Nodosilinea sp. E11: one gene and its partner. The protein of the gene in region 2 interacts with the protein of the main gene of each other region in a pairwise test. Links are inferred from orthologs where the notes say so. Each region holds a gene or a part of one and is shown on either strand. Other genes may lie near its edges.

Region 1 (3,311 bases), 290 kb from region 2 along the record:
GGGTGCCGAAACCACCCGCAGCATGGGTCTGGCCTACTAGGGCAACCCCGCTGCATCGATATAGTTATCGTCATCAAGCTCAGCCCCTGGGACTAACTCCCCCAGGGGTTTTCTATTGGGGCTATAGACAGATCAGTAGGGTTTCAGGTTCACGGCTGGCCGTGAACCTGAAACCTTGGGAATAGGACTTACCTACCCCCCTACCCCACCTCCTGGGATGCCTTCACCTGGGTCTGTGGCTGGGGCTGAAACTGGAACAGGGTATAAACCACGTTACGGCGAATGCCGGTCATCATGTCGAGAAAGACTTCGTAGCCCTCGCTCTTGTACTCGATTAGCGGATCTTTCTGGCCGTAGCCGCGCAGACCCACGGTTTCGCGCAGGGCATCCATCTGTTGCAGGTGGTCGCGCCACAGACTGTCGATCTGCTGAAGAATGAAGAATCGCTCGGCCTCACGCATTAGCCCCGGCTTGATTTGGCTAACCTGGGCTTCTTTGATGTCGTAGGCAATCCGGGCCTGCTCGTGGAGAAAGGTCTTGATTTCGCCCACAGAGAGGTCTTCGAGCTGCTCGGGGGTGAGGTCGGCCAGCAGGTAGACGAACTCTTTGATCTTATCGACCATCTCCGGCAGCTTCCACTCTTCCGGGGGAAGTTCGGGGTTGATGTAGGCGGTGACAATGTCATCCATGGTTTGCTCGGCGTAGCCGATCACCATTTCTTTGAGTTCGTCGCCTTCAAGCACCCGACGGCGCTCGGCGTAGATGGCGCGGCGCTGGTTGTTCATTACCTCGTCGTACTCAAACACCTGCTTACGGATGTCGTAGTAATAGGTCTCGACTTTCTTTTGAGCTCCTTCCAGCGATCGCGTCAGCATGCCCGACTCGATCGGCATATCTTCTTCGACCCGGAAGGCATTCATCAGACCGGCAACGCGATCGCCGCCAAAGATGCGCAGCAAGTTGTCTTGCAGGCTCAAGAAAAACTTAGTCGAGCCGGGGTCGCCTTGGCGGCCCGCTCTACCCCGCAGCTGGTTGTCGATGCGGCGCGACTCGTGGCGCTCGGTGCCAATCACGTGCAGTCCACCGCGCTGGATTACTTTGTCGTGCTCGGCGCTAGTGAAAGCTTCGTACTCCTGACGAATGCGGTTGTAAACATCGCGCAGCTTTTGAATCACCGGGTCATCGGTGGGGGCTTTCTCGGCGGCGACGGCCAGCTTGTCTTCGGCCTGAAGCTCGGGCAGGCTGCGCTCTCCGTAGGTGGTCACAGCAAAGTCTACGGTGGCTTTTAGCTCATCAATGGCAACCGGCGATAGCTCAATCGGGAAAATGTCTGGGGAGGCTTTCCAGGTTTTGACCTTTTTGGTGCCGCCAAAGCCCTGGGCGGGGGCACGGCCCTTGGTGCCCGGCACGGCGGTGACCGCAAACTCGTCTTCGTCTTCAGGTTTGACAATGCGGGGCATGAGGTATTCGCGCACCTTGAGGCGGGCCATATAGTCGGCGTTACCCCCCAGAATAATGTCGGTACCGCGCCCGGCCATGTTGGTGGCAATGGTAACGGAGCCGCTGCGCCCGGCCTGGGCGACAATCTCAGATTCTCGCTCTACGTTCTCGGGTTTGGCGTTGAGCAGGTTGTGGGGCACACCCCGCTCACTTAGCAGCGCCGACAGCACCTCCGATTTTTCGACGCTGGTGGTGCCGACGAGAACAGGGCGACCGGCTTCGTGCATCTCGGCGCACTCTTCGGCGACGGCCTTCCACTTGGCCTCTTCGTTTTTGTAGACCACGTCCGACAGGTCGCGGCGGGCGGCGGGGCGGTTGGTGGGAATGATCGTAACTTCGAGCTTGTAGATGCGCTCAAACTCAGCTTCTTCGGTCTTGGCGGTGCCGGTCATGCCCGACAGCTTGGGGTAGAGCAAGAAGAAGTTTTGGTAGGTAATGCTGGCCAGGGTCTGGGTTTCAGGCTGGATCTCGACATGCTCTTTGGCTTCGATCGCCTGGTGCAGACCGTCGCTCCAGCGGCGGCCGGGCATCACCCGCCCGGTAAACTCGTCAACAATCACAATTTCGTCGTTGCGGACGATGTAGTTGACGTCTTTGGTAAACAGTTCTTTGGCCTTAATGGCGTTGAAAATGTAGTGGGCCCAGGGGTCTTTGGGGTCGAAGAGATCTTGCACCCCCAGCACCTCTTCAGCCCGGATAAAGCCTTCGTCGGTGAGCAGCACGTTGCGAGCCTTTTCGTCGACTTCATAATGGTCGTCGGCATTGAGCTCGCGGGCAACTTCGCTGGCGCGGGTGTATTTTTCGCTGGGGCGCTCGACCTGGCCTGAGATAATTAGCGGCGTGCGGGCTTCGTCTACCAGAATAGAATCGACCTCGTCGATCACGCAGTAGTTGAAGGGGCGCTGCACCACATCTTCCATGGCCGTGGCCATATTGTCGCGCAGGTAGTCAAAGCCAAACTCGCTGTTGGTGCCGTAGGTGATATCGCAGCCGTAGTTGTGGCGACGCTCGGCGGGCGACATGCCCTGCTGAATCAGACCGACGCTGAGACCTAGAAAGCGGTGAATTTGCCCCATCCACTCGGCGTCGCGGCGGGCCAGGTAGTCGTTGACGGTGACTACGTGGGCACCTTTGCCGGAGAGCGCGTTGAGGTAGGAGGGCAGGGTGGCTACCAGGGTTTTGCCTTCCCCGGTTTTCATCTCGGCGATCTGGCCATCGTGGAGCACCATGCCGCCGATTAGCTGTACGTCGAAGTGGCGCATGCCCAGCACCCGCTTCGAGGCTTCGCGCACCACGGCAAAGGCTTCGGGCAGCAGATCATCAAGCGATTCACCCTTTTCAATGCGTTGCTTAAACTCCCCGGTTTTGGCTGTCAGGGCCTCATCGGAGAGCTGCTGAATCTCTTCCTCCAGCAGGTTAATCTCGACCACGTCGGGACGGTACTTCTTGAGCTTGCGCGCGTTGGGATCACCGAGGAGGTTCTTCAGCATGAATTCAGGCAGCTAGGTCAGCGTAGGGTGTTGCACTTAGTCAATCGTAACGGGAGACCGCTCGGCAAGGGGCGATCTCCACACCTGGGCCGGGTCAAGGTTGCTTTAGGAAGCGATCAAAAGTGCTTTTCTATCCTATCACCTGGCTTGCTGAGCGGGTTTGCTGGGTGCTGAGGTCACCGCTGACGAAGGGAGCGATCGCGCCCAGAGATTGCAATACCCCACAGCAGCCCCTTAGGGTGCATTCGCGCCGCAATGCACCAAATTCAGACCTGAGAATTTGCCAACCGAGAGCGGTGCATTGCGGCCATGGGGATGGCT
Region 2 (8,092 bases):
ACTTACCCTATCCTCCCTGGTTTCCCGGCAGTGAGAAAGCGATAGTTAGACCAACGAAACGTTCACCACAAGCGTTTTCTTAGGCCGTTCTCCGCTTTTTCTCTCCGCTTTTCCCTAATGGGAGGTTGTTATGATTCACCACATTTCAATTCCGGCCAAGGATCCCCACCGGGTTGCTCTGATTTTGGCCGAACTGTGCCAGGGCAGCGTGATGCCCTTCCCCCCCTTGGAGGGGGCCTATGCGGTTGCCGTCAAGGATGACTACGGCACCCTATTCGAGGTCTATCCCATCGGCAGCGAAATTATGCCGGGCCAGGGGCAGGATGAGGCCAGCTTTTGCCAGAATGCCCACCCTTACCATTTCACCGCCGTCCATGCGGCGATTTCGGTGCCGGTTAGCCAGGACGACATTGAGGCGATCGCCCAGCGGGAGGGGTGGCGCACCCTAGCCTGCAACCGCGATGGCCTGTTTGACCTGGTGGAATTTTGGGTAGAAAACCGGCTGATGCTGGAACTGCTGCCCCCGCAGATGGCCGAGGGCTATCTGCAAACCATGAGCCCTGCCAACCTGGAGCGCCTCCAGACCCAACTGGCCACGGTGCCGATGCGGGGCTAAGGTCTATGGCCCTGCGAGGCATGGCCCTGAGAAGAGTCAGGCCACGGTCGAGCAGGAGTTTGCCCAGCCGAAACGCTATAGCCAGCCAGGGCTACACCCCACCCGCTACCGCATCACCTACCACCCCGAAACCCAGGAACACCGGGTGGCCCTGCTAGGGTTCGTCGCTCCCTAGGCCACGCTAGAAACCCTACTCCACCCCAGAGGCGGAGTGGCACCCCAGCTTTTTCGCTGCTTAGCTTTGCTGCGATCGCTACTCCCAGCCGGAGTGGCGGCAGGTTGTCTAGCGCAATTTTTCAGCGGGTTCACACACCCGATTCACCTACCCGAACAAACACTATTGGAGATTTCACCATGACTCAAGTAATGACTCAGGCCTCCTCTACCCCCAAGGTTCTTGCTCCTGGGAAAGGCGATCGCTTTCAAATGCTGACCCACAAGATGGTGGTCAAAATTGATCGCGACGCCACCCAAAATCAGTGGGTGATGTACGAAGCCAGTGACAGCCTGGGCAATGGTGCCCCGCTGCACACGCATCCCTGGGAGGAGACCTTTTACATGCTCAGCGGTGAACTAGAGGTCACCATTGGCCGTCGCGAGGTGGTGGCTGCTGCCGGGGCATCCATTCATTTTCCAGCCGATATCGCCCATGGGTTTCGGGTCAGCTCACCTGAGGCCAAGCTGCTGATTATTCTGCCGGGCTTTGCCGATGCCTTTTACCGGGAAGTGGGCGATCGCGCCATTGTCTTGCCCGACCATCTCGATGAGTTTCTGGCTGTTTGCGATCGCCACCAGGTTCGCATTTTCAACCCTGCTTAGACCTTCGAGTGCATCCCGAATTTGTCAATTCATCATTCTGATAGCTAGCTAGCTGACAGCTAGCTAGCCCGTCATTCTAGCCATGAATTAACTGGGTTTCTGCCCTGCACTATTTTCCCATTTTGAATACTTTACCCGGAGATAACGACTATGCAAGCCACTCAAAACACCCCCCGGCGCTGGCTGCTCCTTGGCTTGGGCATACCCGCTGGTGCCCTGGCGGCGACAACCTTAGGTCTGCTGATTTTCTTCAGTTTTGGACCCGCTGGCGGCGTGCGCTTTACTAGCACCATGGAGCCTTACGCCACCCAATATCTTCAGACCCACAACCTGCTTGAGGAAGGCGAAAAGGTGATCGCCTATTACGACGCCACCATTGCTTTAAAGGGGACCGAAGCGGCTATTTTGACCGATCGCCGCATTCTCTATCACCGGTCATCGGCGACTACCAGCATTCCCCTAAATGAGATTGCTCGCATTGAGCACGAAGTGCAAAACCTGATCGGCGACGTGATTCAAATCTTCGCTCACTCTGGCGAAATCCTGGTGATCGAAATTGCCCCGATGAATGGCGGCCCGCAGTTTCTCAGCGCCCTAGAAGATCAAGTCGCCCGCGCCACAGCCGAGCCTTCTCAACCCCGATCGGGGCTAACCCCCGACACTGTCAGTTTTCGTGAATAACCTAGTTTTCACCCATAACCCTGGAGCACTCTTGTTTTTAGACCCCTCAAACTGCTGACCGCTGCGATCGCCACCGCCACCCTCTGCCTCGTGGCCCCTCGCCCCGCCGAGGTCATCTTGGCGGCGCTGCCCTTGGCCCTCTACTTTGAAGGTCATGAGGTGAGCGACCCCGACTACATCGCCCAGGCCCAGGAGATGGTTGAGGCCACCTTGGTCGCGGTTTTGACTGGGGAGGAGGGGTAGGGCTGGCTGGTAGGAATAGGTAACCCTGGCTAGGGGTGTCAGGTGCTAGGTTTGAGGTTTCAGGAAGGGTTGGCTAGCTTTTGCCAGGCTGTACTCGTCTACTGACGTAAGGGTGCGGGAGGGGCGATCGCTTCTCCCGCACCCTTATAGGTGCAAAAACTTCTCTAGGGCGGCAACCATAGCGGGGGGCCAGCGGCGCACGGTGCTGACCCAGTCGAGGTCTTTGTAGCGGCGATCGAGGCCCATGACGGCAACCCAGTTGCTCTCGGCTTCGCCACTCATGCCCTCGCTCCACAGCGCAGCGGTGAGGGCGGCGCGGGCGTCAGCAAAGCTGGGGTAGCGACGGGTAAGGCTGCGAAACTGGCGAATGGCCTCGTCGGCGTGGCCCAGTTGATACTGCGCTAGGGCGGCGTTGACGCGGGCAAAGGCAAATTTGGGGTCGAGGTCGGCGGCTGTTTGGTAGTCGGCCAGCGCATCTTCCCAGTGGCCCAGGCCGGCTTGGGCGTTGCCCCGATTATTGTAGGCGGCGGCATCCTCAGGGTTGAGGGCCAGCACCTGACTGTAGTCGTCGATCGCATCCTCCCACCGCCCCAGCCCCTCTAGCGCGGCCCCCCGGTTGAGGTAGGGGTCGGGCTGTTCTGGGGCCAAGGCCACCGCTTGGTTATAGTCGTCCAGCGCCTCAGCTAATTTGTTTTGGCTGACCCGCACATTGCCCCGGTTGCTCCAGAGGGCGGCCTCGTCGGGCAGGTAGTCGATCAGCTGGCTCCAGTAGGTCTCGGCCTCGTTGAACTGCCCTGTTTGGGAAGCGGTAAACGCTTTTTGGCGTAGGTCAGAAATCTCTTGCACCGCCTGGGGCGAGAGGTCCGCCGGGTCGGATTGTGCCCAGGTGGGCAGGCTCCAACCCGTGAGACACAGTAGGCAGAGCAGAGCAATTACTAGAGGCCGAAAAAGCAGATTCATCACGATATTCGAGGAAAGCATGGGGCGGGGGAACTGTGGAAGAAATCAGCCAACTTTTCAATGTGCTCAACGGTGACATTGCGTTGGCCATTGAGAATAGCCGAGACAATTGACTCGGTCGTTCTGATTGGTCGAGGTGGAACTGTTGCAGGAGCTAAAGTAGCTTTCTGGCTTAGTGGCAAGCATGGCGAAGTCCTCGGCTGCTTGCGATCGCTAATTATCTATTCTCATCCACTCTCCTACCCATTCACCCTTCTGCCCTACCGGCAGCCTAAACTATCCCGCGTTGCCACCCCGGTGGTCTCATTGACGCCGTCGGCGTACTTGCACATCTGCGCTGTTTGAAAGCGATCGATAATGGCCCCCGAAAAATCTGCTCCAGTAATGTTGGCTTCACCGAAGCTGCTGCTAGTAAGCAGGGCATCGCTAAAGATGGCGTTGGAGAGGTCGGCTCCGTCGAAAATAACGCGATCGGCAAAAGTACCCGCCAGGTTAGCCCCCGCCAGGTTAGCCCGCAAAAACGACGCCTTAGTCAGAATGGTTTTGCTCAGATCAGCCTTGGCGAAGTTAGCCTCCCGCATCTCTGCCGCCGCGAAGGAGGTGCCTGAGAGCTGCTTACCCGAAAAGTCGCGGAAGCTCAGATCGGTGAGGGTGTAGTCTACGGTGTTGTCTTGGGCGTAGGCCGCAGGGGCAATACTGAGCCCGCCCACCAGTATCACTAGCAGAGACAACGCAACGGCAAAGAATCTAGGGAGAGAGAGCAACATGGCTGGTTGAGACACTGTTTGGATGGGCAAAGGGGGATGGGCAAAAGCGATCGCCTGTGCCCATCCTAATCATGCTGAGTAGCCATGATGGGCACGCTTCGCTTTGCTCATCCTACAAAGTTTTGGGGGTCAGCCTCCAGAGAAGTTTCCTGGCTAGGTCATCTCATCAGCGGCATCTGGTCGAGGACAGCCTGTAACGGGGCGGGCAGGCGACGCAGCACTCGGCGGGTGCTGAAATCAACCATCGCCAGGGTGACGGTGCCCTCAATGCAGGTCTCACCCGTGGCGGCGTTTTGAATGTCGTAATGCCACACCACGCGCACGCCCTTAGTTGGAGTCAGGCGAGCCTTGACTAAGGCCGTATCGCCCAGGGTGAGCGATCGCCGATACTTTAGCACCAGATCGACCACGGGCAGGTCTACCCCCGCCTTGACCCAATCGGCAAAAGATAATCCACAGGCATTCAAGTAGGTCACTCGGGCTTCCTCCATCCAGGCGATGTAGGTGCCGTGCCAGACAATGCCCGCGTAGTCGGTGTGGTGGGGCTGCACTGTGACTGGGTAGTCAAACCAACGAAACTGTTCTACCAAGGTTTTCTCAATCTATAACAATTGAATTGGCAACCCATCTATGGCGGCCATAGTATTGGGCGGGGTTGGTCGATGGGCGACTCTACTACAAATTATTAATCCGGCCAAAATAGGCTCAAACCCAGTGCCTATGATGGTTGAGATCACGTTACTTTTCAGTTTTATATCCCGCTAATCCATTAGAGTCACTCTCACCATAGAGCGCAACAATACGAGGAAACCATGATCGAAAAAATTCTTTTAGCCGATTCTGGCACCGGCAACACCGAAGCCATGATGAAGGCGCTAATGGATATTCCCCTGGTGCAGCGAGCCTCGATCACGGTGCTGCATGTGGTGCCCTCTCAAGTGTCTGCCGAAACCATGGCAGAGCGTTGGGAAGCGGGGGGCCGCACCCTGGCCACTGCTATTACCCAGCTCAACCTTGACCCCAGCCGGGTCAATGCCGTACTGCGGGAGGGTGACCCTAAAGACGTTGTGATTCAGGTGGCCGAAGAAGTCGACGCCGATCTAATTGTCATGGGGTCGCGGGGCTTGCAGGGGCTCAAGGCTATTCTCGAAAACTCTGTCAGCCAATACGTGTTTCAACTGTCGTCGCGGCCCATGCTGCTGGTCAAAGACGACCTCTACAGCATTCGCCCCATCAAGCGGGTGATGGTGGCGATGGACAAGTCTGACTCGGCCAAGGAAGGGTTGAATATTGCCATTTCTCTGCTGCGCGATATCAAAGGCGGCGAGCTAACGCTGGTGCACACGGTTTCTAGCCTCAAGAGCAAGCCCTTTGACGTGGCCAGTGCCGACCCCAACCAAGACCCGATTTTGATGGCTGCCGCCGCCGAGGCGAAGAAGTACGGCATTGACTACAAACTGGCTGCCCCCGAGGGCAAGCCCGGTCGCCGCATCTGTGAACTGGCAGAAGACCGCAATATGGACCTGATCATTCTAGGTTCACCCGATCGCCGCCCCAGCATCGCCAAGGGCCTACCCGACCTAGATAAGGTACTCGGTGAGTCGTTGACCGACTTCGTGCGGGTATATGCCACCTGCCCGGTGCTGCTGACTCGGATGGCGGCCTAAGGGCTAGTTACCTTTCGGCAGTTGTCGGTGGGGTCGGCCTGCACAGCTACCCCTAAACTGGGGGCTGCAAATCTCCGACCCAACCGGCGCGGTATTCCGTAACGTTTTGTAGCCCCAGAGACCGGTTAAGACAAGGGTCTACGGCTTATCCTGAAAACAGTATGGCCTTGAGTAAATGCTTGTAAAAATTCGTAATGAAAACGGTCATCAAATCGGTCTAAGTTAAACAAATGTAGCTCGTGTAATGGCATGTTAAGCCCTTACTTGTAGGGGGCTAATATTGCCTGAGCAGGCATTGTCTAAACCAAGCCTTCGTTTAAACCTCACCTTTTACATCAACCCTAGAGCGAGACAGTCAGCATGAGCAGTAACCTATCCACCGAGCTGCGTGAAGGCACCAAAAAAGCCCATACCATGGCCGAAAACATGGGCTTTGTGCGCTGCTTTTTGCGCGGCGTGGTCGAGAAGAACTCTTACCGCAAGCTAGTGGCCAACTTCTACTACGCCTATGCAGCCATGGAAGAAGAGCTAGAGCGCCACAAAGAGCATCCGGTGGTCTCTAAGGTTTACTTCCCAGAGCTGCACCGCAAGGCATCGCTAGAGGCTGATCTAGCCTACTACTACGGTCCTAACTGGGCTAGCGAAATCTCTATGACTCCCGGTGGGCAGCGCTACGTCGATCGCATTCGCGAGGTGGCCAATACCCAGCCTGAGCTGTTGGTCAGCCATTCCTACACTCGCTATATTGGCGACCTGTCCGGTGGTCAAATTCTCAAGGGCATTGCCCAGCGGGCGATGAATCTCTCTGAGGGCGAGGGCACTGCCTTCTACGAGTTCCCCGAAATCTCTGACGAGAAGGCCTTTAAGGTTAAGTACCGCGAGTCGATGGATGCCGCTCCGGTGGATGAGGCTATGGTGGCCAGCATTGTAGAAGAGGCTAACGACGCCTTTGGCTTGAACATGGAGATGTTTAAGGAGCTAGAAGGCAACCTGGTGAAGGCGATCGGCCAGATGCTGTTCAATACCCTCACCAGCCGCCGTCGCCGGGGCAGCACCGAGCTAGCTACTGCCGAGTAGCATCTGGCTTGGTCACACAGGTAGACCGATTGGATCTACCGTAGGGTGGGCACTGCCCACCAGCCTTAATTCAGTGCTATTCCAGATAGACCATGCTTTAGTCGAGGGAAGCGATATAGTATCGCTTCCCTCGATTTTTAGGTATTAGCCTGGGGCTGTACCTGACTGCTGCCGACGGCCAGCTAAGAAATGGTTTGGTGCAGGTGGGCTTGACGTGAGCTGCGATCGCAGCGCCCTCTGCCGCCGAGAGCCAGGTGGTGCTGTGATGCCTTGGTCGCCGGAAGTGGACAGCCGGAACGGCTATCTCACAGGAGTGTCCTCATCTCAAAGCCTCCTTGGCTACCCCCGATGCCTAACCGGTCAACCGGTTGGGTATCGGGGGTATGGAATTCGGATCGGTATTAGACATCCTCAGAACCTGAGTGGACACCCGCTTAGGGGATAGGCTGCTGGCCCGTCTTGCTCCGATCGCGAAGAATCTAGGCTAGTCAAGCTCAGACTTCTTTACCAAGTGGGCCTCAAGGAACCACAGACGCATGTCGATGGTGCGAGAGATCTCGGTGTAGAGATCGGCGGTGTCAGCATCGCCCAGGTCATCGGTAGTGGCGATCGCTTCGCGCACATGCTTGCCGTAGGCGGCAAACCGCTCCGCCAGAGCTGTTACATGCTCGGCCCCGTCAATGGCGTCGAAGGGATACTCGGGCAAGATCGACTCGCTGGCGGCGATGCGGGCGGTGCCCATGGCGGTGCCCCCCAGGGCGGTGACGCGCTCAGCCACCATATCGACATAGCCTTCTAGCTCGCCTGCTAGTTCGTCAAACAGCTCGTGGAGCTGAAAGAAATCCATGCCCTTGACATTCCAGTGGGCCTGCTTGGTCTGGGTTTTGAGGTCGAGGGTAGCGGCTAGGGTCTGGTTTAAGACCTCACAGACCTGCGATCGCACATTGGCCGCCATATCAATGCGGGTTGGGTAAAACCGACGTTTGGCTTGAGTTTTTACAGGAGTTGCAACCATAGGGCCTCTCTTTTTACCTGACAATCGAATTGTGTAACCAACAAACCTACTGACGCGCCCGAGGGCTTGATGCTGAAATCGTACCATCCTCGCCTTGGGCACCTCTAAATCATACTCGTTATGAGTACGACTTGCAACCCGACACCTTAAAGTTGTTTCAGAATCAAGCGATCCTGAGTCGGATGGCACTGAAATAAGCTCTCGCAGATTGCCGAAAGCCTTGGCCCGCCGTAGGGCACTGCCCACC

What was found. The genes of interacting proteins can lie anywhere in the genome.
Region 1: the proteins of RRF56_RS09640 (region 2) and secA interact in binary tests that used the Escherichia coli proteins (3 or more experiments, as listed by UniProt). The link is inferred for Nodosilinea sp. E11 from one-to-one orthologs.

What each region holds. Positions count from the first base shown.
Region 1 is NZ_CP136520.1:1,932,036-1,935,346, forward strand. It holds secA (preprotein translocase subunit SecA), read right to left. Parts: upstream 2,991-3,311; coding sequence 201-2,990; downstream 1-200. Other genes in the region: psaC (photosystem I iron-sulfur center protein PsaC), read left to right, coding at 1-40. UniProt on the Escherichia coli protein: Required for protein export, interacts with the SecYEG preprotein conducting channel.
Region 2 is NZ_CP136520.1:1,637,178-1,645,269, reverse strand. Bases 2,961-5,932 are described here. They hold RRF56_RS09640 (thioesterase family protein), read right to left. Parts: upstream 4,677-5,932; coding sequence 4,245-4,676; downstream 2,961-4,244. Other genes in these bases: RRF56_RS09635 (universal stress protein), read left to right, coding at 4,899-5,753; RRF56_RS09645 (pentapeptide repeat-containing protein), read right to left, coding at 3,580-4,086; RRF56_RS09650 (tetratricopeptide repeat protein), read right to left, coding at 2,961-3,319. Outside these bases: RRF56_RS09670 (hypothetical protein), read left to right, coding at 131-616; RRF56_RS09665 (cupin domain-containing protein), read left to right, coding at 971-1,435; RRF56_RS09660 (hypothetical protein), read left to right, coding at 1,586-2,116; RRF56_RS09655 (hypothetical protein), read left to right, coding at 2,207-2,359; more of RRF56_RS09650, read right to left, coding at 2,504-2,960; RRF56_RS09630 (heme oxygenase (biliverdin-producing)), read left to right, coding at 6,114-6,830; DNA starvation/stationary phase protection protein Dps, read right to left, coding at 7,315-7,845.